DNA from 3 places in the Pseudomonas edsoni genome. Region 1 is predicted to be linked to each of the others. Evidence: riboswitches for the same ligand, from Rfam matches in the RefSeq annotation. Region 1 holds a riboswitch; each other region holds the start of a gene.
The links. A riboswitch is a leader RNA that binds a small molecule or an ion and turns the genes downstream of it on or off. The one in region 1 is predicted to bind cobalamin.

Region 2: it holds a riboswitch for cobalamin, as region 1 does, so the genes downstream of both, cobO (cob(I)yrinic acid a,c-diamide adenosyltransferase) here and C4J83_RS12320 (CbtB domain-containing protein) in region 1, are expected to answer to the same signal.
Region 3: it holds a riboswitch for cobalamin, as region 1 does, so the genes downstream of both, C4J83_RS17640 (CbtB domain-containing protein) here and C4J83_RS12320 (CbtB domain-containing protein) in region 1, are expected to answer to the same signal.

What each region holds. Positions count from the first base shown of each region.
Region 1 covers NZ_CP027762.1:2,626,905-2,634,376, forward strand. Annotated here, with positions in the region: gene C4J83_RS12290 (fatty acid cis/trans isomerase) at 1-1,966, shown strand, start outside; gene C4J83_RS12295 (acyltransferase family protein) at 2,031-3,053, shown strand; gene nfuA (Fe-S biogenesis protein NfuA) at 3,113-3,697, shown strand; gene cobM (precorrin-4 C(11)-methyltransferase) at 3,907-4,653, opposite strand; gene C4J83_RS12310 (cobalamin biosynthesis protein) at 4,723-5,115, opposite strand; gene C4J83_RS12315 (CbtA family protein) at 5,112-5,819, opposite strand; gene C4J83_RS12320 (CbtB domain-containing protein) at 5,831-6,019, opposite strand; cobalamin riboswitch at 6,118-6,324, opposite strand.
Region 2 covers NZ_CP027762.1:4,748,615-4,756,086, forward strand. Annotated here, with positions in the region: gene cbiB (adenosylcobinamide-phosphate synthase CbiB) at 1-542, opposite strand, end outside; gene bluB (5,6-dimethylbenzimidazole synthase) at 539-1,189, opposite strand; gene C4J83_RS21945 (cobyrinic acid a,c-diamide synthase CobB) at 1,186-2,577, opposite strand; gene cobO (cob(I)yrinic acid a,c-diamide adenosyltransferase) at 2,574-3,185, opposite strand; cobalamin riboswitch at 3,266-3,515, opposite strand; gene C4J83_RS21955 (PQQ-dependent sugar dehydrogenase) at 3,615-4,928, shown strand; gene C4J83_RS21960 (C40 family peptidase) at 5,064-5,603, opposite strand; gene C4J83_RS21965 (C40 family peptidase) at 5,749-6,378, opposite strand; gene hda (DnaA regulatory inactivator Hda) at 6,592-7,296, opposite strand.
Region 3 covers NZ_CP027762.1:3,809,099-3,816,570, reverse strand. Annotated here, with positions in the region: gene C4J83_RS17670 (class I adenylate-forming enzyme family protein) at 1-372, shown strand, start outside; gene C4J83_RS17665 (MFS transporter) at 416-1,744, shown strand; gene C4J83_RS17660 (YbjN domain-containing protein) at 1,818-2,291, shown strand; gene C4J83_RS17655 (LysR family transcriptional regulator) at 2,295-3,161, opposite strand; gene C4J83_RS17650 (DUF4865 family protein) at 3,255-3,815, shown strand; gene C4J83_RS17645 (CbtA family protein) at 3,805-4,506, opposite strand; gene C4J83_RS17640 (CbtB domain-containing protein) at 4,553-4,765, opposite strand; adenosylcobalamin (AdoCbl) riboswitch at 4,812-4,891, opposite strand; gene C4J83_RS17635 (histidine phosphatase family protein) at 4,963-5,517, shown strand; gene cobF (precorrin-6A synthase (deacetylating)) at 5,563-6,318, shown strand; gene C4J83_RS17625 (alpha/beta hydrolase) at 6,331-7,050, shown strand.

The sequences.
Region 1 (7,472 bases):
CCAGGCCGCGTTGATGGCGCGCATGCTGGAGCTGGGTCATAACGCGCCACTTGAACCCAATGCCAAACTGCCCGACGAGATCATGCTGGGCCTGAACCGCCAGAACCTGTGCGCCATGCCCGGCGAGTTCAATGCCTACGCCGGCGCGCATCCCAAGGAAGGCATGCCGCTGGCCGTCACCGGCCTGACCGACCAGCAATACCAGACGCTGCAGCGCTGGCTGGCCTCCGGCGCACCGATTGATGACCAAGGCCTGGCGCCCAGCGCCAGGGAGGCCTTGCAGGTGCAGCAGTGGGAAAACCTGTTCAACCAGCCCGGCGCCCGCGAAAGCCTGGTGGCGCGCTGGTTGTATGAGCATTTGTTCCTGGCGCACATTTACTTCGAGAACGGCGAGCCGGGGCATTTCTTCCAGTGGGTGCGCTCACGCACGCCGAGCGGCCAGCCGATTGATCTGATCGCCACCCGTCGCCCCGACGATGATCCAGGCACCAATGTTTATTACCGTCTCTGGCCGGTGCAGGGCGTGATCGTGCACAAAACGCACATCACTTACCCGTTCAGCGCGGCGAAAATGGCGCGCATCAAGGCGCTGTTCTACGCCGGTGACTGGCAGGTCAACGCCTTGCCGGGCTATGGTCCGGGGCGCCGGGCCAACCCGTTCGAGACCTTTGAGGCAATTCCGGCCAAGGCGCGTTACCAGTTCATGCTCGATAACGCCGAATACTTCGTGCGCACCTTTATTCGCGGGCCGGTGTGCCGTGGGCAGATCGCCACGGACGTGATTCGCGATAATTTCTGGGCCCTGTTCCAGGACCCGGACCACGACCTGTATATCACCGATGCGCGTTATCGCGGCCAGGCCACGCCATTGCTGGCGATGCCGGGGCAGAACGACGACGTGGGCAGCGTGCTCGGCCTGTGGCTGGCCTATCGCGACAAGCGTAACCAGTACGAGGCCTTGCGCCGTGACAGCTACGCAGACTTGCCGCCGCCGAGTTGGTCGACCCTGTGGACGGGTAACGACAATGCCTTGTTGAGCATTTTCCGCCATTTTGACAGTGCCTCGGTGACCAAGGGCCTGATCGGCGAGGTGCCGCAAACGATGTGGTTGTTCGATTACCCGTTGCTGGAACGCACTTATTACCAGTTGGCGGTGAACTTCGATGTGTTCGGCAACGTGTCGCACCAGGCCCAGACCCGGCTGTACTTCGACCTGATCCGCAATGGCGCCGAGCAGAACTTCCTGCGTCTGATGCCGGCGGATACCCGCGATGATTTTATGGACGATTGGTACCAGAACAGCGGCAAGCTCAAACTGTGGCTGGACTATGAAGCGATTGATGATGACAAGCCGAGCGGCTTGCACCTGGATGAAAAGGACCCGAAGCGCGATTTTGCCAAGCAGTTGCTGACGCGTTATGGCTATTTGAATGCCAGCCCGGATCCGATCAACCGCTGCACCAGTGCCTATTGCTCGCGCGACGGCATTGAGCCGGCGTTGCGGGATGCCGAGCAGGCGCTCAGTCGCCTGACGTCGAGGCCGGCGGCGGGGCTCAAGGTGATTGATCAATTGCCCGAGGCGAGCCTGCTGCGGATCGAAACGGCCAGTGGCAAACGCGAGTTCTACAGCATGCTGCGCAACCGGGCGCACAGTAATGTGGCGTTCCTGTTGGGTGAGGCTTATCGCTATCAACCGGGCCTGGACACTGTGACCATCTACCCCGGTGTGCTCAGCAGCTACCCGAATTTCATCTTCAATATCCCCGCGCAGGAAGTGCCGGAGTTTGTGGCGGCAATGGAAAATGCCAGGGACGCCAAGCGCTTCGAGAAGATCGTCGATCGCTGGGGCGTGCGCCGCAGCCATCCGCTGTTCTGGCAGTATTTCCATGACGCGTCGCGGTACATCCGCGAAACCACGCCGGTGGAAGAAGGCGTGCTGGACATGAACCGCTACGAGAATCTTTGATCGACCTTTGGCCGTCCGCCATGGTCCCAACTTCATCTAGATGAGTTGGGAAGGGCGGCAAACAATGTTGATCTCGGTACAGGCGTTGCGCGCGCTGGCGGCCTGGACGGTGGTAGGGCACCACTTCATGCAGATTTTCTTCGGTTTCAAGGCGGACACGGCCTTGGGAAGGTTATTTGTCGAAAAGGGCGCCGCGGGCGTGGACGTGTTTTTTGTCATCAGCGGCCTGGTGATTTTCCTGTCTACCCAGGACAAGGACCTGCCGCCCTGGCGTTTCCTGTTGTACCGTTTGCTGCGCATCGTGCCGGCCTACTGGTTCTACACGCTGCTGATGGCATTACTGGTGGTGGTCGCCCGGCCAATGCTGCCGGACCAGAGCGTCGATGCCGCCCATGTGTTGATGTCGCTGTTGTTTATTCCTTCGCAAAACCCCGGCGGTTATGGCGTGTACCCGACCCTTAACGTCGGTTGGACGCTGAACTACGAGATGCTTTTTTACCTGCTGTTTGCCTGGGCCTTGCTGTTCCGTCGGCAATGGCGACTGCTGGTGGTGGCGGCATTGTTGTTTGCGGTCTGCGAGGCCTGGACCTCGTTTGGCTGGATCAGTGAGTTCTATCGCTCGGACATTGTCGTCGAATTTCTGATGGGCATCGGCATCGGCATGCTCTACCGCAAGGGCTGGATTCGCCCGGGGTTATGGCTGCCGCTGCTGGGAATCGTCGCAGCGCTGCTGGCGATCTATCATTGGCCGGCCTCGCCCCGCGCCTTGACCTGGGGCCTGCCCAGCGCGGTGTTGGTGGTGGCGTGCGTGGCGCTTGAGCGATTCTTCGTCAACTATCGTCTGTTTAAAGTACTCGGGGACTGCTCCTATTCGGTGTATTTGCTGCACGTGCTGGTGCTTTCGGCCGGCGGTTATCTGGCCCAGCGTTACGCCCTGAACCCTTATGCCGTGCTGGCCGTGTGCGTGGTGATCATCGGCCTGAGCGCCATGGGCAGCTACCGATGGCTGGAGCAGGGCAGTTATCGCGTGCTCAAAGGCTGGTTTGATGGCGACGAGCGGTCGAATTTATCCCGACAAAAACACTAGGACTTTGTACCTCTGTAATGATTTGGCGTAAACTGCCCGCAAGCCTGTGAGGAGTTTCCATGACTGCCATAACCATTACCGACGCCGCCCACGATTACCTGGCCGACCTGCTGTCCAAGCAGAACACCCCAGGTATCGGCATCCGCGTCTTTATCACCCAGCCCGGCACCCAATACGCCGAGACTTGCATTGCCTACTGCAAGCCCGGAGAAGAGAAGCCTGAAGACACCGCCCTGGGGCTGAAAAGCTTCACCGCGTACATCGACAACTTCAGCGAAGCCTTCCTCGATGACGCCGTGGTCGACTACGCCACCGACCGCATGGGCGGCCAGTTGACCATCAAGGCGCCCAACGCCAAGGTGCCGAATGTCAACGCTGACAGCCCGGTCAACGAGCGCATCAACTACTACCTGCAAACCGAGATCAACCCGGGGCTGGCCAGCCACGGCGGTCAGGTCAGCCTGATTGATGTCGTCGAAGACGGTATTGCCGTACTCAAGTTCGGCGGCGGTTGCCAGGGCTGCGGCCAGGCAGACGTGACCTTGCGTGAAGGCATCGAGCGCACCTTGCTCGAGCGCATCCCCGAGCTCAAGGGCGTACGCGACGTCACCGACCACACGCAGAAAGAAAACGCCTACTACTGAGTAAGGTGTTCGCTGCGAACAAAAAACGGCGCCCCGTGAGCGCCGTTTTTTTATGCTTAAAATTCAGAGTCTTGCGCGGTATTCCTGCCAAATAAGATTAACTGTGGGAGCGGGCTTGCTCGCGAATGCGGTGTATCAGTCAGTACATCTGCAACTGACCCACCGTCTTCGCGAGCAAGCCCGCGCCCACATTGTTTGAGCGCATTGCTTCAGGGCCGATAGAGGTGCGCGTGGCCTGCACGGTACAGCGAGGATTCACTGAAGCTGTCATTCGCCAGCACCCGCCCGACCACAATCAGTGCCGTACGCCGAAAGCCTTTAGCCGCCACTTTCTCGGCAATATCACTCAGCGTACCCACCACCCAATCCTGATCTGGCCACGTCGCCCGGTGCACCACGGCAATCGGGCAGTCTGCGCCGTAATGCGGCAGCAGCTCGGCGACGATCTTGGACAGATGATTAACCCCCAAGTGAATCGCCATGGTCGTGCCGTGGCGCGCCAGGCTGTCGAAGTCTTCACCGGCCGGCATGCTGGTTTTATCCGCATAGCGCGTCAGGATCACACTCTGGGCGATATCCGGCAGGGTCAACTCCGTCTCCAGCAACGCCGCACACGCCGCCACCGCCGTGACGCCCGGAATGATCTGGAACGGTATGCCCAACTCGCGCAAGCAGCGAATCTGCTCGCCAATCGCCCCGTACAGGCTGGGGTCGCCGGAGTGCACGCGCGCCACATCCTGGCCCTTGGCATGGGCAGCCTTGATCAGGTCGATGATCTGTTCCAGGTGCAATTCGGCGCTGTTGACCACCTGTGCCGCCTGATGACCTTCCAACACCGCCGCTGGCACCAATGAGCCGGCATAGATGATCACCGGGCAACTGCGGATCAACCGTTGGCCTTTGACGGTAATCAATTCCGGGTCGCCGGGGCCTGCGCCGATGAAGTAGACGGTCATGGGAATTCCTGTTGAAAAACGGGCGAGCATGAAGATTGCTCATGATCGAGAAGGGCAATTATCGGGTTTTTAGTCAGCGCCGGCCAATGCAAAGGTGGCCTGGGCGACTTTTTTGCGCGTGATCAGCAGGTGGGCGGGGCGGTGGGAGAGCTGTTCAGCCAGGGCCAGGGCGGCACTTTCGGCGATGCCGTAACAGCCGGTATGGGCAAACGCGACTGCCGATCTGTGACTGAGGCGCGGTTCAAACACCGCCAATTGCGTTGCGCTGAAACACCGCAACGGCAGGTTCAACATGTGCGCCAGGGCAAGCAGCCCCGGTTCATCCCGTTTGCGGTCGATACTGGCCAGCGCGGTGATGCGCTGGCGCTCGATACCGCCCTCGGCCAGGGCGGCGTCAAACAGGCCGAGCAGGGTGTGAACATCGCACCCGCGCTGGCAACCCAGCCCGACCACCAGCGTCATGCCGAGTATTGATCGTCGCGGTTGCGGCGAAACAGCCAGGCGCTGATCAGACCCAGTGCCAGCCAGAACGCGACGTTGGTCAGTTGCGAGGCGATCTTGAACTGGGCTTCCAACGCTTCTGGAGCCAGCATCGAATGCACTTCAGGTTGCGGCGCGCCGATCACATGCGGCACGGCCAGGATCGCCACGCCCAGCCCTTTGAGCAGCCAATTGCGACCAAACACCAGCAGCGCGATACCCGCAGCCGTGGACGCCGCCGTGCCGATCCACCAGATCTGCCGCTGCGCCAGGTCGGCGGCAGCGGTGCCCGGCAACTCCGGTGGCAGGCCCAGGGTGGGCGCCAGTACAAACGTCGCGTAACCGGCCAAGCCCCACAGCAGCCCTTGAGCGGTGCGGGTTGGCGCGCGCAAGGTGTAAAGGCCGGCCAGCATCAATGCGAAACCGACCGCAACCACCAAGTTACCGCCAGTGGTGGACAGCACGCGCTGCCAGCCGTTTTCCGGCTCCCAGGCTTCGGCGTCGTGGGTGTGAGCGGCGGCGCCTTCAGCGTGCACATGGGGCACGACTTCGGCAGCGGCCGGTGCGTTTTCAAAGGTTTCCGCCTGCAGAATCAGCGGGGCGACCCAGAAGCTTTGCAGCAGAGTCAGCAGCAGGGCGGCGAGCAAGCCGGTGAAGCCTGCGGTTTGGGCTATGCGCTTGATCATGTCGGCAGGTCTCAGTGGCACGGGAACGCGGCGCTGTGGCGGGTATCGTGGGCAGCGTTGTGCACCGCCTCGATATGCGAGAAACCGGCGAAATACACCAGGCACGCGCCGAGGATCGACGCACCGATGGCGGCGGTCAGGCGTTGGCTCAGGGTGGCGGTGCTACTGGCGGAGTGCGAGGTGCTGCTGATGATCGACATGGGCGCGTCCCTTCGGGTTTCGGGGTGAAACGAGCGCATGAAAACCCTGCGAGCCGGGCACGCAGGGTTCTGAACAGCGCCCGCCCACCGCGGGTTTGTTATCTGAAATTTTTCGGGCCGGTCTCCGGGCTTGCGAGGGACGCTGGGTCTAAAAAGCATCGCCTTCCCATGCCGTACAGGCACAGTGGTTATGACGCTTCGCTCGCTTACCGTTGCGGGGGCAGCACCGGACTTCTCATGCGCAGGCATAAGTCACCGGTTTCCCGTTTCACCCTGTGAAGGGCACCCGAAACAAGGTGTGTAGGAGAGCATGGGGGTGGGAGGGGAGTCAAATGGGATGTTTGGTGTACATATCCGTTGCTGCGGTCACGGCCACTTAGGGTTCCGCTCTTACAGCGGGTCACTTTTGGCAAACGCCCCAAAAGTAACCAAAAGGTCTTTGCCCCACCACTCGGCACCTCGCTTAGGCTCGGTGTGCCCTCACTCCGGCTTGAATCCGTGGGCCGCCGCGACGGGCCATCCATGGCCCAACACGGCTAACCCGGCGTCCTGCCGGGTTACCCACGGATTCAAGCCTGCGTTCGGCCAGCGTGGTTGACGGGGCCTGTCAGATCAAAGTCAAAAGCAGATCAAAAGCAGAGCACGGCGGCCTGAAAGCCGACCTGAGTGGTTGAAGCAAAAGCGGATCAAAAGCACAGCAACACATCTGTATCTGATGCACTGCGATCCAAATGTGGGAGCGGGCTTGCTCGCGAAGGCGGTGGGTCAGTTAGCTCATGTGTAGCTGACACACCGCCTTCGCGAGCAAGCCCGCTCCCACAAGTTGACCGAGTTCAGCCTCCACCACCGCAGTGCATTGCTTTTGCTTTTCTGTGGGAGCTGGCTTGCCTGCGATGCAGGCACCTCGGTGTGTCAGGTACACCGGGTTGATGCCATCGCAGGCAAGCCAGCTCCCACATTTGATTGAGTTCAGCCTCCAAGATCAGGCCGGCTGTCAGGCCGCCTCGCGTCCGCTTTTGATCTAACCACTCAGGTCGGCTACCAGGCCGCCGTGCTCTGCTGTTGATCTTGATCTGCTTTTGACTTTGATCTTAGGCGCCCCGTTAAACCACGCTGGCCGAACGCAGGTTTGAATCCGTGGGTAACCCGGCAGGACGCCGGGTTAGCCGTGTTGGGCCATGGATGGCCCGTCACGGCGGCCCACGGATTCAAGCCTTCGTTCGGGCACACCGAGCCTAAGCGAGGTGCCGAGTGGTGGGGCAAGAGCCCTTTGGTTACTTTGGGGCTTTTCCAAAGTGACCCGCTGTAAGAGCGGAACCTATAGCCGCCGTGACCGCAGCAACGGATGTGTACACCAACCAACCAACCAACCAACCAACCAACCCAACCCAACCCAACCCAACCCAACCCAACCCAACCCAACCCAACCCCATCATTGACCATCCCCCACGCA
Region 2 (7,472 bases), 2.1 Mb from region 1:
TCGTTGCGATAACCCCACATGGCATCAAGGGTGTTGCTCAGGCGATAAAGCACCACGCCGGGCACGCCGGCCACGACAAACCAGAACAGCGCGGCGAACACCGCATCGCTGCCGTTCTCGAGCACCGATTCAGTCGCAGCGCGCGCGACTTCAGTGCTGTCCAGTTCGCTGGTCTGACGGCTGACGAGGTAGCTCACGCGTTTACGCGCTTCATCCAGGTCACCGCTGCGCAACGCCTGGGCGACTGGAAGCACGTGCTCGCCAAGGCTGCGCATGCCCAGCGCCATGTACAGCGCCAGAATCTCCAGCACCCAGCCGATATACGGCGCCCACGACAACACGGTGGCCAGCAACGTCAGCGGCACCACCGCGATAAACCAGGCGGTCACGCCATGGCTGCGCCACCCGCGGCCGCCGCTGTTGAAACGTTGCTCGATACGCCCGGCAAAGTTGCCGAACGCCACCAGCGGATGCCAGCGCCTGGGCTCGCCCAGCAGCGCATCCAGCGCCACCGCAGCGACACACAGCAAGGCCACACTCATTGACTCACTCCCCACACATTCTCATACACCATGTCACTCAGCGGCCGAGGTTCGGTCCAGCCTTCGAGTTGCAACATTGGTGCCGGGTAGAACTCGGCCACCGGGCCCAGGCACAACACCGCCAAGGGCTTTGCACCCGCCGGCAGCCGCAGTAGGTCGGCCAGGGCCTGGGGTTCGAACAACGAAACCCAGCCCATCCCAAGGCCTTCGACGCGGGCGGCCAACCACAGGTTCTGGATTGCACAGGATAACGAGGCCATGTCCATTTCCGGCAAGGTGCGCCGGCCAAAGATGTGGCGCTCGCGATCATCCATCAGCGCGGCCACCAGCACTTCGGCGCAGTCATGGATGCCTTCGACCTTGAGCTTCATGAAGTCGTCGGAGCGCTGGCCCAGAGCCTCGGCGGTGCGCACGCGCTCTTCTTCCACCAACTGTTGGATTTGGCCGCGCAGCGCGCGGTCACTGATTCGGATGAATCGCCACGGTTGCATCAAGCCGACGCTGGGCGCCTGGTGTGCGGCCTGGAGCAGGCGTTGCAGCAACTCGGGGGCCACGCTGCCGCCGGTGAAGTGGCGCATGTCGCGGCGTTCGGCGATAGCGCGGTAGACGGCGTCGCGGTCGGCTTGGGGGAAGGCGTTGTCCGTCATGGCCTTTTCGCGAGCAAGCCCGCTCCCACATTGGATTGAGTTTCAACTCGGTCAGTTGTGGGAGCGGGCTTGCCCGCGATAGCGGTCTCAGGGCCAGGCGCAAACAATGCAGCCACCGCCGCCGGATTGGAGGGGAAATAAAAGTGCACGTAGGAAGCCGTCATCCGCCCCTGCCTGTAAACCGCTTCGGCGCCACGCCCGCCGTTAGGGCTCAAGCCTCGGGCGATCGGCGCCCATTCGGTGCTGGTCAGCGAATGATGATAGGTATGGCCGCGCAGCACGCCTTCCGGCAACTCGACACTTTGCAAAGCCAGCGCCGCCAGCTTCTTTTGCATCACCGCGTCGCCCTGCAGCAGGCCAACCAATTCGGCACGGGTGCCGTCGACATCGGTCAGCGAGTCCAGCAGGTAGAGCATGCCGCCGCACTCGGCGAGCAACGGTTTGCCTGCCGCGTGATGCGCGCGAATGGCGTTAAGCATCGGGGTGTTTTCCGACAGCGCCTGGTGGTGCAATTCCGGGTAGCCACCGGGCAGGTAGAGGCTGTCGGCCTCAGGCAATTGGCTATCGTGAATCGGCGAGAAGAAGCGCAATTCGGCGCCCATCGCGCGCAGCAGGTCGAGGCTGGCGCCGTAGGTAAACGCAAAGGCTTCGTCGCGGGCCACGGCGATGCGCACGCCCGCCAGCAGCGGCTCGGCCTCGATCACTTCGGGCGCGGCGAACGTCACCGGTGGCGGCACGGCGACTTCGCAGCTGCTGCCCAGGGCATGGGCGGCGGCGTCCAGGCGCATATCGAGGTCATTCAATTCGCTGGCTTGCACCAGGCCCAGGTGGCGGCTGGGCAACTCGATGCCGGTTTCACGCGACAACGCGCCGTACCAGCGCAGGCCTTCAGTGAGGCTGCCTTCAAGCAATTGCGCATGGCGCAGGGTGCCAACGCGGTTGGCCAGCACACCGGCGAACGGCAGGTCCGGCTGATAGCGCGCCAGGCCCAGGGCCAGCGCGCCGAAGGTCTGGGCCATGGCGGTGCCGTCGATCACGCCCAGCACCGGCACACCAAAGTGCCGCGCCAGGTCGGCGCTGGAGGGCGTGCCGTCGAACAGGCCCATCACGCCTTCGATCAGGATCAGGTCAGCTTCGCCCGCCGCTTCCCACAGCAAACGGCGACTTTCCTGCTCGCCGACCATCCACATGTCCAACTGGTACACCGGCGCACCGCTGGCGCGCTCGTGAATCATCGGGTCGAGAAAGTCCGGCCCGCACTTGAACACGCGCACCTTGCGTCCCAGGTTGCGGTGCAAACGCGCCAGCGCCGCGGTGACGGTGGTTTTGCCCTGGCCGGATGCCGGTGCGGCGATCAGTACGGCCGGGCAATGACGGGGCTGGTTCAAAGTTCGACGCCCTTCTGTGCCTTGATACCGGCCTGGAACGCGTGCTTGAGCATGCCCATTTCGGTGACGGTGTCGCCCATTTCGATCAACTCGGGCTTGGCGCCACGGCCGGTGACCACCACGTGCTGCATCGGCGGGCGGGCTTGCAGGTCGCTGAGTACCTGGTCCAGATCAAGGTAGCCGTGCTTGAGGGCGATGTTCAGCTCATCCAGCACGACCAGGCCGATCGACGGGTCTTGCAGCAATTGGCGCGAAACTGCCCAGGCGGCTTCGGCGGCGGCGATGTCGCGCTGGCGGTCCTGGGTTTCCCAGGTAAAGCCTTCGCCCATCACGTGAAAGCGCACTTGCTCGGGGAAGCGACGGAAGAACAACTCCTCGCCGGTGCTGTTGCGCCCCTTGATGAACTGCACCACGCCGCACTGCATGCCATGGCCCATGGCGCGGGCGAGCATGCCAAACGCCGAGCTGCTTTTGCCTTTGCCGTTGCCGGTCAATACCAGCAACAAGCCGCATTCGTTCGGGGAATTGGCGATGCGTTCATCGATCACGGCTTTTTTGCGCAGCATGCGCGCCAGGTGGCGTTCGTCGCGGTCGGGGGAATCGGTCATGGCAGCTCTCCGTTGGGGCTGGACAAAAAACGGCGGGCAGGAAAATAGACACACAGACAGCCAAGCATCGCCCACCGTGATGCTGTTGGATGATCCAGGCCGGTCTCCGGGCTCATGAGTGGCGCTTGCTCAGCGAGCGAGCAGGCCGACGGCGCGCCTTCCCATATCACGCGGATACAGTGGCAAAAGGCACCGTCTTGACTCATTTACCGTTGCGGGGGCAGCGCCGGAATCGCGGCAGCACTGTGTACAAGTGCGCTCACTCACCGGCTTCCCTGTTTCACTCTGTCGACCCACAGGTCACAGAGCACCTGGAACAAGCCGCGAAGGTTAGTGGGTTGGGGGTGGAGCGTCAATTAAAGCCGGCCTTGCACTTGAACGATCGGACCGGCAAACGCCTCTACCCTTACAGGTATCAAGGAGAAAACCATGCATAAAACCAGACTTGCCTTACTGATCATGCTCGCAGGCACCCTCGCCGCCTGCGGTGAAAGCTCCACTCTGCAGGTGTCCGACGGCACCGGGCCTTCACCCAAGCTGCCGGAGCCGAACAAAACCCTGATCCCCACGGTGAACATCGCCCCGGCGATTGGCTGGCCAGACGGCGCGAAGCCGACAGCTGCCGCCGGCACTCAGGTCGCGGCGTTTGCAGAAGGCCTGGACCACCCGCGCTGGCTGTATGTATTGCCCAACGGCGACGTGCTGGTGGCGGAAACCAACGCGCCGCCCAAGCCGGATGACGCCAAGGGTATTCGCGGCTGGGTGATGGAGAAGGTCATGGGGCGCGCCGGTGCCGCCGTGCCGAGCCCGAACCGCATCACCCTGCTGCGCGATGCCGACCACGATGGCGTGGCCGAGACCCGCACCGTGTTCCTGGAGAACCTCAACTCGCCGTTCGGCATGACCCTGGTCGGCAACGACCTGTACGTGGCGGACTCGGACAAACTGCTGCGCTTCCCTTATCAGCCGGGCGAAACCGCGATCAAGGCCGCCGGCACCAAGGTGGTCGACCTGCCGGGTGGCAGCATCAACCACCACTGGACGAAAAACGTGGTGGCCAGCAAGGACGGCAGCAAGCTGTACGTGAGTGTCGGCTCCAACAGCAACGTCGGCGAAAACGGTCTGGCAGCCGAGGAAGGCCGCGCGGCAATCTGGGAAGTCGACCGTGCCACAGGCCAGCACCGTATTTTCGCCTCCGGCCTGCGCAACCCCAACGGCATGGCGTGGGAACCGCAGAGCGGCAAGCTGTGGACGGCGGTCAACGAGCGCGACGAGATCGGCAGCGACCTGGTGCCGGACTACATCACGTCGGTCAAGGATGGCGCGTTTTATGGCTGGCCATTCAGCTACTACGGGCAACACGTGGATGTGCGCGTCACGCCGCAGAACCTGGACTTGGTCGCCAAGGCCATCGCTCCGGACTATGCCGTGGGGCCGCACACCGCGTCATTGGGCCTGACCTTCGCCGAGGGCAGCAAACTGCCGGCGCAGTTCAGCAACGGCGCGTTTATCGGCCAGCACGGTTCGTGGAACCGCAAACCGCACAGTGGCTATAAGGTGATCTTCGTGCCGTTCGAAGGCGGCCAACCCAAGGGCCAGCCGGTGGATGTGCTGACCGGGTTTCTCAACAGCGATGAGAAAGCCATGGGCCGACCGGTCGGCGTGGTGATTGATCAGCAGGGAGATTTGCTGGTGGCCGATGACGTGGGGAATAAGGTGTGGCGGGTGTCGGCAGCCAAATAGCCGAGTTCGGGTACAGCGCAAAACCAATGGGGGAGCGGGCTTGCTCGCGCAAGCGGAGTGTCAGCCATCAGGCGTATCGACTGACCCACCGCCTTTGCGAGCAAGCCCGCTCCCACATCGGGATCTGCACTCGCCTTACGGGTTGCGCGCCAGATTCGCCGGCAACACGCGCTTGGCGCTCAGGTAGGCATTTTGCCAATAGGCTTTGGACAGCGTATCCAGCTTCACCGTGCCGCCGGTCTGCGGTGCATGCACGAATCGCCCTTCGCCCACGTAGATACCCGCGTGGCTTACTTGGGAGCCGCCGCCAGTGGCAAAGAAGATCAGGTCGCCGGTCTGCAGGTTATTTTCGCTCACGTCCTGCGCACGCATCACGATCAATTCTCGGGTGGTGCGCGGCAGGCTGATGCCCGCAGCGTCACGGTAGACAAACCCGATCAGGCCGCTGCAATCAAACCCGGAGTCCGGCGTGTTGCCGCCCCAGCGATAAGGCGTGCCGACCAGGCCCAGCGCACGGAAGAGCACGTCTTCGGCGGCCGGCGAGAAATTTTGCGTGGAGTAATTGAACACCGGCTTAGGCTTGACCACTACGGGAGCGGGCGGCGGTGGACGGCTTGCGCAGGCGCTGAGGAGCGCGGCGCAAACAAGAAGAATGAGGCGGGCTGAGGTCGACATGGGCAGAACAATCCTGGTCTGGATGCGGCTTTTCGCTGCCGAACGCTGAAAACCAGAACGCGCAAGCAAAGCTCGCGCGAACGGATTACAACAATATCCAGGGATTCTAGCGCTTACACGTCAAACTTCAAGTATCACTTTAACTTTACTTGCTAGCGGTAACTGTCGTCGGGGCCATGGCGAGTGCACGCTTGGCTTCGATGAAGGTTTTGCTCCAGTAACTGTCACCCAGGTTGTCGACGCGGACACCGCCACTGCGACGGCTGCTGGAGTGAATAAACTGGTTATCGCCCAAGTAGATACCGGCGTGGCTGACACGACCACGGCCCGCCGTACTGAAGAAAAGCAGATCACCGGGCTTGAGGTTGTTGCGTGCGACCAACGGTGCATCCACGTTGATCATTTCGCGGGTCGAGCGAGGCAGGTTCATGCCGGCTTCTTCACGAAACAGGTAGCCGATGAAGCCGCTGCAGTCGAAACCGGCTTCAGAGGTACCGCCGAAACGGTAACGGGTACCGATCAGGGACATGCCGCGTTCAAGAATGCTGTCGGCCAGAACTGGAAGCTGGTAAGGCTTGCTGCCGGCGAAGTCGGCGAGTTCCTTTTCAGTTGCAACTTCTTCCTCGTAAACAGTGGAAGACTGCGTTGCAACGAATTTTGCCTGGGACTGTTGTACTGGTTTTTGCTGCTCAGCCACGTTTTGAGTGTGGGTGGCGCAACCAAACAACAGGGTAACGAGTGCGAGAGGCACGAGGGGTGCGAAGCGATTTAGCATGGGCACGACCGTGGCTGGTATGTAAAGAAGTCGAGACTATGCCCACTATCACATCGATTTGCAAATTCAATCGTGATCTATGTGACTTCTTGTTTGAACGATGACATCTAACCGCTTAACACCCATTACACGCCTTTTGCGTGGCCAAAGCGGCCCAAACGCAGGTTTTCTGGCGCCTGAAATTTGCCGAAAGCCGCGCAATACAAGGGCTGGCTACCAGCCGAGGGTTTCCTTGAGGAAGGGTATGGTCAGCTTGCGCTGAGCCTGCAGCGAGGCCTGATCGAGCTGTTCGAGCAAATCGAACAATGCGCTCATGCTGCGGGTGCCGCGGGTGAGAATAAAATGCCCGACTTCGTCGGTCAGGTGCAGGCCGCGACGGGATGCGCGCAGTTGCAGGGCGCGCAATTTGTCCTCGTCGGACAATGGGCGCATCTGGAAGATCAGTGCCAGGGTCAGGCGCGACTTGAGGTCGGCCAGCTTCACCGGCAGTTCACGCGGCGAGGTAGACGCGGCGATCAACAGGCGCCGGCCACTGTCACGCAGCCGATTAAACAGGTGGAACAGCGCCTCTTCCCAATCCGCCTTGCCGGCGATCGCCTGCAGATCATCCAGGCACACCAGCTCGTATTGCTCCAGGTGATCGAAGATGCCGATACCACGGTCCATCAACTCCGCCAACGGCAGGTAAACCGCCGGCTCGCCCATTTGCTCGAAGCGCAGGCACGCTGCCTGCAACAGGTGGGTACGCCCCACGCCGTGCTTGCCCCACAGATAGATCAGGCTTTCAGTCCACCCGGCGTCGGCTTCGCAAAGCCGCTCGACATAGCCGAGTGCAGCGGCATTGGCGCCTGGGTAGTAATTGATAAAGGTGGCGTCGTCACGCAGACGCACACCCAAGGGCAGCTGAATCGGTTTCATGCTGACTGAACGGCTCCAAACGAACCGTTAGTGGCCTCTGTGTAAAGTTTGCAAAGTTTATACCCGTGACGCCGGGCGCACAATGCAGCAGACCACAAGCAAAATCAAAGGTTTGCGTTAACTTGGGCGATTTGCGCAAATTGTTTGACACCCCGCCCGTAGAAACAACAAACCCG
Region 3 (7,472 bases), 1.2 Mb from region 1:
TTTCTCGACGCGGCGGGTTACCTCACCCTCACGGACCGTTCCAAGGACGTGATCATCAGCGGTGGCAGTAACGTGTACCCGCGTGAAGTCGAGGAAGTGTTGGCGCAACATCCTGAGGTGTTCGAGGTGTGCGTCGTGGGGGAGCCGGATGCGCAATGGGGCGAATCGGTGGTGGCGTTTGTGGTGACGCGCAGCGGCCAGCCCCTCGATCAAGCCGAGCTGACGGCATGGTTTTTACAGCGCATGGCCTCGTTCAAGAAACCCAGGAAGTACCTGTTTCCCGGCGAATTGCCAAAGAACAGTTACGGCAAAATCCTCAAGACTGACTTGCGGCAGTGGCTGAAAGCAGCGAGTATCGCCGCGCTTCCCTAGACCCGTTTTTCATGGACAGAACATCAGACAAGGAGTCCCTTCGATGGGCAATCAAGCGCAAGACACGGTCCGCAAGCGGCGCCGTGCGTTTCTCGGTGCCACTTCCGGTCACTTGATCGAGTGGTACGACTACGGCGTCTACGGCTTTCTCGCCGTGTACATCGGCCAGGCATTTTTCGTCTCCGATGACCCGACCACCAGCTTGCTGGCCAGCTTCGCAGCGTTTGCCCTGAGCTTTTTCATCCGGCCACTGGGCGGGCTGTTCTTCGGTCCGCTGGCGGACAAGATCGGGCGCCGCAAAACCCTGATCATGGCGCTGGTGATGATGACCGGTTCCACCGTCATGCTCGGCCTGTTGCCCACGTACGCCACGCTGGGCATTGCTGCGCCGGTGCTGCTGATTCTGGTGCGCTGCGTGCAGGGTTTTTCGGCGGGCGGCGAGATCGGCACAGTGACCAGCTTTATCTCCGAATACGCCGGCCCCGGCCGACGCGGCTTTGCCACCTGCTGGCTAATGGTCACCGCCGTGCTCGGCCTGTTGCTGGGCGGCGCCGTAGCCAATGGCATGACCTGGATCCTGGGCGCCGAGGTGATGCAGGAATGGGCCTGGCGCGTGCCGTTCCTGATCGCCGCACCGTTGGGTTTTATCTCCATGTACATCCGCCTCAAGCTGGAAGACAGCCCGGAGTTTCTCGCCTTGCAGCGCGCCGGGCAGACTTCCCGTGCACCGTTGCGCGAAGTCTGGCAGTGGAAGCGCGCGATTGCCCTGGTGTTCTTCATCATCACCTTGCACAGCTCGATCTTTTACCTGGTGCTGACCTTCGCCTCGACCTACATGGCCAAGATCCTCAAGTTCGACAGCGGCACCACGCTGCTCTATGTGTTCGTCGCGAGTTTCTCGGCCGCGTTCGTGATGCCGTTTGGCGGTGCGTTCACCGATAAATACGGACGTAAGCCGTTTCTGATGGTGATCGGCACCCTGGCTACGCTGGCGATGTTCTGGCTGTTCAAGTCGGCGCCGACCGCCACTGCTGCATCGTTCTTCGCGCCATTGATGGCGGTGGCGATCCTGTTCGGGCTGTATGCCTCCTCGACCTATGCGCTGATGAGCGAGCTGCTGCCCACGCGCATCCGCTCCACCGGGATTGCCGTGGCGTACAACGTGCCGGTCGCGGTGTTTGGCGGCAGCGCGCCGCTGATCTCCACCTGGCTGATCAAGGTGACGGGCGACATCACCTCACCCTGGTATTTCTATGTGGCAACCGGTGTGGTGTCGTTGATCGCCCTGGTGGTGCTGCGCAAGGAAGATTTCGTCGCCAGTGGCAGCCCGTTGTTGGCGCCGGCGGGGGCCGTGCTGGCCACTGCCGCCTGATCGACTGCGGTTTTCGAAAACCCGGCTACGCTGTTTCAGGCGCCTATCATTGATCTTCAAGGAAGACCTGACCATGAGTGAACTGATCAACAGCGTTACCCCGAAAAGCCTGACTGAATTGCTGCAGGAAGCCGGCTATCGCGTCAACCAGACCGAACAGAACGGCATCGTGCAATTGCTCAGCGCGAGCCAGGGTATCGGCTTTGCCGTGCGCTTCGGCAACCCGGCGGCGGAGCAGGGCAGTTACGTCGACTTCACCTACAGCTGCGCCCTGCGCGTGCAAGGCGAATTGCCCGAAGGCCTGGCCCAGGTATGGAACGCATCGCGCCGTTTTGCGCGGTTGTCGGTGCAGGGTGAGTTCCTGCTGATGGAAATGGATGTGGTGGTGGCCGGTGTTGGCACCACGCACCTGCGCAGCCAGCTGGAACTGTGGGATCGCCTGCTGCAGGAGTTCATCGTCTACCTGCGTGACTACAGCCAGCAGGCGGCTCAGTTGCAGGCCCAGGCCGCCACCGCTGTGGCCAGCGAAGAAGCGCCCGTCGCCTGACACTCAGCGCTGCAGCACACCGCGAAACGTTGCGCTCAACGCGCGCAACGTTTCGCGCGAGCGTGCATCACTGATCCGGCTGTACAGCAGCACTTCACTGACGGGTAATGCGGGCAGGCCGTATTGCTCGCTCACGTCCACCGCCCCGGCCGGGGCCACGCGTGGGGCGAGGGCGGCGACCCCCAATCCGGCGCTCACGGCCGCGCCTACCGCCATCACACCACCGCCGACAAACACTTCGGTCCAGTCGATCCGCGCTGCATCCAGTGCTCTGACCGCCAGGTGCCGAACGCCACAGGGCGCGGCCATGGTCGCCATGCGCAGCGGTGTGCCGGGGCTGTGTTGCCAGTGGGGCGCGGCGAACCAGCCAAAGCGTTCGACCGCCAGCACTTCGCCGTCCTGGCGATCGCCTTCGTTGCGCACGATCACCGCGTCCAGTTCATTGCGATCAAACGCGGCCACCAGGTCGCGGGACGAGGCGATGCGCACCTCGAGAATCACCAGCGGGTCGTAGGCCGCGAGGCGGCTGAGCCAGGTGGGCAAGTCCGGCCCGGCCACGTGGTCGCTGATGCCGATCACCAAACGCCGTGGCGCGTGGGTGCCCAGGTCCGCCAGTGCCCGCTCATGGGCATTGAGCAGGACACGCGCGGCCACGATGAACTGCTCGCCTTGGGGCGACAGTTGCACATGGCGAGGCGTGCGTAGCAACAGGCGGTAACCGAGGCGTTCTTCCAGCCGCTTGAGCTTCAGGCTGATGGCGGCCTGGGAGGTGTCGAGCGCCTCGGCGGCGCGGGTGAAGCTGGCAAAATCAGCCACCAGCACGAAGGCGTGCACGGTGTCGATGTCCAGGGGTTTGAGCGCGTCAGTCATATCCAATCCTTATCGCACTTATATTCGGCCATATCTTGTTGAAATCATCGCCAGTGCGCAAGCTCAGTCCACATCTTGCACAGGAGCTTTGCCATGTTTGCCAAACAATATTCACACCGCCTGCCTGCCGACTACGACATGGACGTGATACGCCGGCGCGCCGCGCAACTGGGGCCGTTGTGGGATGACGCGCAAGGGCTGCTGTTCAAGGCGTTTATCGCGCAGACGCGTGGGCAGGCGCCGGGCAATGTGTATGCGTCGGTCTACCTGTGGGCCGACCCGTTGCAGGCCGCCGACTTTCTACTGGGCGAGCGTTTTCAAAAGGTGCTCGACAGCTTTGGCCGTCCGCACATCGAAAGCTGGTTGCCGCTGGATGTGCAGCGTGGGCCCGCGCAGCACGCGTTGAGCCTGTACCGAGAGGAGTGGCCGCTGGTGCCGGGGGCGGATCGGGCCGGGATCGTCGCCGAGGAGAAACGGCGCAATCAGCAGGTGGCCGACAGCCGCGACACGTTCGCGGTATGCCTGGCGCTGGATGTGCAGGCGTGGCGGCTGGTGCGCATCACCTTGTCGGGCAAGGCGCTGGATGCGGCGCATCCCGGAACGGGCTATGACGTGTTGTACCTGGCCCGCCCCGGGAGTCAGTTCAAGGGTTGAAGCGCGCTTTTGGCTGGCTGAGCTTGCGCTCGGCCACCGCGCCAAACACCAGGCCGAGGGTGGTCCACAGCACCAGCTGGATACCCAGCGACGCTACGCGGAACTTCCACAGCAGCACAGCCGAAAACGCCTCCGGCACTTCGTTGATCACCGGGAACAGGCTGCCGGCCACCGACACAATCACGATGTACAACGCCGCACCCAGAATCGCCCCGGCCCAGATGCCACGGCGGGCAATCAGCTTGCGTGCGGCGTTGATCGCAATCACCGCGGCCGCCACTGACACCAGCAGCATGAGGAAGAACAGCTTGGTGCGCTGCGCGATGGTTTCGGGGTCGCCCACCGATGGCGGGTTGGCCGGGTACTTGAGCCCTGGCACCACGGTAATTGCCACACATGCCGCCAGTGCCAGCAGCGCCGCCAGGCCACGCGGGCCGACCTTGCCGATGCGGCCCAGGGCGTAAGCGAACACCAGGGCGAAGAGGCCGCCCAGTGACACGCTGTACACCACCACGCCGGTGAACAGGCCGAAGGTGCTTTGCACCTCGCGGCTTACCAGTTCCTCTTCCGGCGCATCGCCGTGCATCTGTGCCATGTGGTCTTCAAAGGCGATGGCCTTGTCGATCTGCGGTTCACCAAAGGCCTTGGCGAAGCCGAAAGCCAGCACGCCGGCGAGCAAGCCCACCAGCATCCCGCGTAGGAGTAAATGCCCTGTCATGTCGTGTCTCTCTTATCGATTAATGGCAGGGGAAACCCAGCAGGTGGCGGCCGTCGTGCACAAATTCATGCACATACATGCCTTTGAACACAGCGGTGGCGCCTTGCTCGGCGCCGACAAAATAGAGCGCCAGCAGCAACAACAGGCCACCGAAGATCGCCCAAGGCAGAATTTCGCCCAAGGGCAGGGTGGGTCCATACACATCAGGGTTCGTTGCAGCGGTGTTAGCCATGAAGACCTCCAGGGATGACGCGTCCCGAAATGGATTGCGATTGGGCTGAAACAGGGTCTGGCTTACGGCTAAAAGGCCGAATACAGTGGCGCGACCGCGCCGGATTCGAACCGGCTTCCTCTTTCATGTTCGTTGTAACATGTTGAAACAACTTTGCCAGTCTACGCCGACTGCGCGTCGAAACAGAGTGAATTGTGATGCAGGCCACCCGCTTGACCTTGATATGCCATGCCGCCACGCCGTTGCAAAAACAGGGGCGGTTTCCCGATGACGAATCGGTGGCGATGCAGTGGCAGCCCGCGGCGTTGTCCCTGGCGGGGCGTTTCAAGAAACGCTCGCGACTGGTGTGTGGGCCCGAGGCCCGAACCCGACAAACCGCGGGCTTGTTCGGCGACAACGCGCAGGTCGAAGACGCGTTGCGCGACGGTGATTTTGGCACCTGGAAAGGCCAGGCCATCGCCCAGCTCGACAGCCATGCATTGAGTGACTGGATGACCAACAGCACCAGCGCGCCTCACGGCGGTGAGTCGGTGGAGCAGATTTGCGTGCGAGTCGCTGACTGGATGAAAAGTCTCGAAACCCAGCCCGGGCAGGTAGTGGCCATCACCCACCCGTTTGTGATTCGCGCCGCGATGCTGTACGTGTTGCAGTTCCCTATGTCGATGTTCTACCTGATTGACGTCGAGCCGCTGTCCGCCACTGAACTGCGCTTTAACAACGTGTGGCGCCTGCGTCTGGAAACTCACGCCTGAGCGCGTGAACATGGCAAAATCCACGCCCCGCAATGAGAGCAACCCATGAAACGCATCCTGATCATCGGCATTGGCGCCGGCAACCCTGACTACATCACGATGCAAGCCGTCAAGGCGCTGAACCGCACTGACGTGTTTTTTCTGATGGACAAGGGCCAAAGCAAAGACAAGCTGATCGACCTGCGCCGCGAGATCTGCCAAACCTACATAACCGAGCCTGGCTACCGTTTCGTCGAGGCCGACTGCCCCGAGCGCGTGCGCGGCGATATCGACTACACCACCGCCGTGCAGGACCTGAATCGCGACAAGCAGCAGACCTTCGAGCACATGATCAACGAGCAGATGGCTGACGGTGAAGTGGGCGCGTTCCTGGCCTGGGGCGACCCTGCGCTGTACGACAGCACCATCCGCATCCTGCAGGCGATTCTGGCCAGTGGCCGCAGCGTCTTCGAGTTCGAAGTGATCCCCGGCATCACCAGCGTGCAAGCCCTGGCCGCCCAGCACAAGGTGGCGCTGAACCGCATCGGTCGGTCCATCGAGATCACCACCGGGCGCCGGTTGGCGGCGGGGCAGGCGAGTGATGCGGACACTTTGGTGGTCATGCTCGACGCCGAAGATTCCTACCGCAGCGTGGCCGATCAGGATATGGATATCTACTGGGGCGCCTACCTGGGCACGCCGGACGAAATCCTCATCAGCGGCAAGGTCAGTGAAGTGGCTGAGCAAATCCAACAGGTGCGCAAGGCGGCGCGTCTGGAAAATGGCTGGATCATGGACACTTACTTGTTGCGCAAACCCTGAGGTCACTTTCCCATGCTCAAACTCTTTGCCCTGGCACTGACCCTGATGGCCAGCGCCGCCCACGCCGACGCCACGCTGCACACCGATTTGCCCCTGTCTTATCTGGAACAGACCCAGAGCGATGCGCGCAATCAGCCGTTGGTGATTTTCCTGCACGGTTTTGGCAGCAACGAGGAAGACCTGTTTGGCATCAAGGACGCGCTGCCGTCCACCTGGACCTACCTGTCGGCACGTGCGCCGATGCCCGTGGACCCCCAGGGTTATCGCTGGTTTACCAAGACGCCGGATGACGGCGACTACAATGGCGAAACCGCCGACCTGCAACGCAGCGCCGCGCTGATCGAAGACTTTGTGGGCAAGGCCACAGCCAAATACCACACGCACAGCGATCGGGTGTTTCTGGTGGGGTTCAGCCAGGGCGCGATCATGTCGTACGAGGTGGGCTTGCGAAAGCCCGCGTTGGTGCGCGGCATCGCGGCCTTGAGCGGCAGTGTATTGCCGGTGCTCAAGGCTGAACTCAAGCCCAGCGAATCCTTGGGCAAATTGGCGATCTTTATCGGTCACGGCACTCTCGACCAGGCGCTGCCGTATGCCTCGGCGACGCAGGCCAATGAGGTACTGGTGGGCCTTGGATTGACGCCGGAGTTTCACGGGTATCCGGGCATGCCGCACACCGTCAGTGAGACCGAAGTGCAGGACCTTAAAGCCTGGTTGGAGAACAGCCTGAAGTGAACCGGCGGGTGAGGGCTGCTGCGATAGTCATTATTCGTTTGCTAGCTTTGAGTGCCTGCTGGTTGCTGCGCTAATGGCCTTTCTGTGCGAGCAGGCTTGCTCGCGAATGCGGTGTTTCAGTCAGCTCATGTATCACTGGCACACCGCCTTCGCGAGCAAGCCCGCTCCCACAAGTTGACCGAGTTCAGCTGCAAGCACCGCACTGCTTGGCTTTTCTGTGGGAGCGGGCTTGCCTGCGATGCGAGCGCCTCGGTACATCAGACATACCCAGGTGATGCCATCGCAGGCAAGCCAGCTCCCACATTTGACCGGGTACACCTTTGATTGGGTGCACCAAGATCCAACTGTGGGAGCGGGCTTGCTCGCGAATGCGGTGTTTCAGTCAGCTCATGTATCACTGGCACACCGCCCTCGCGAGCAAG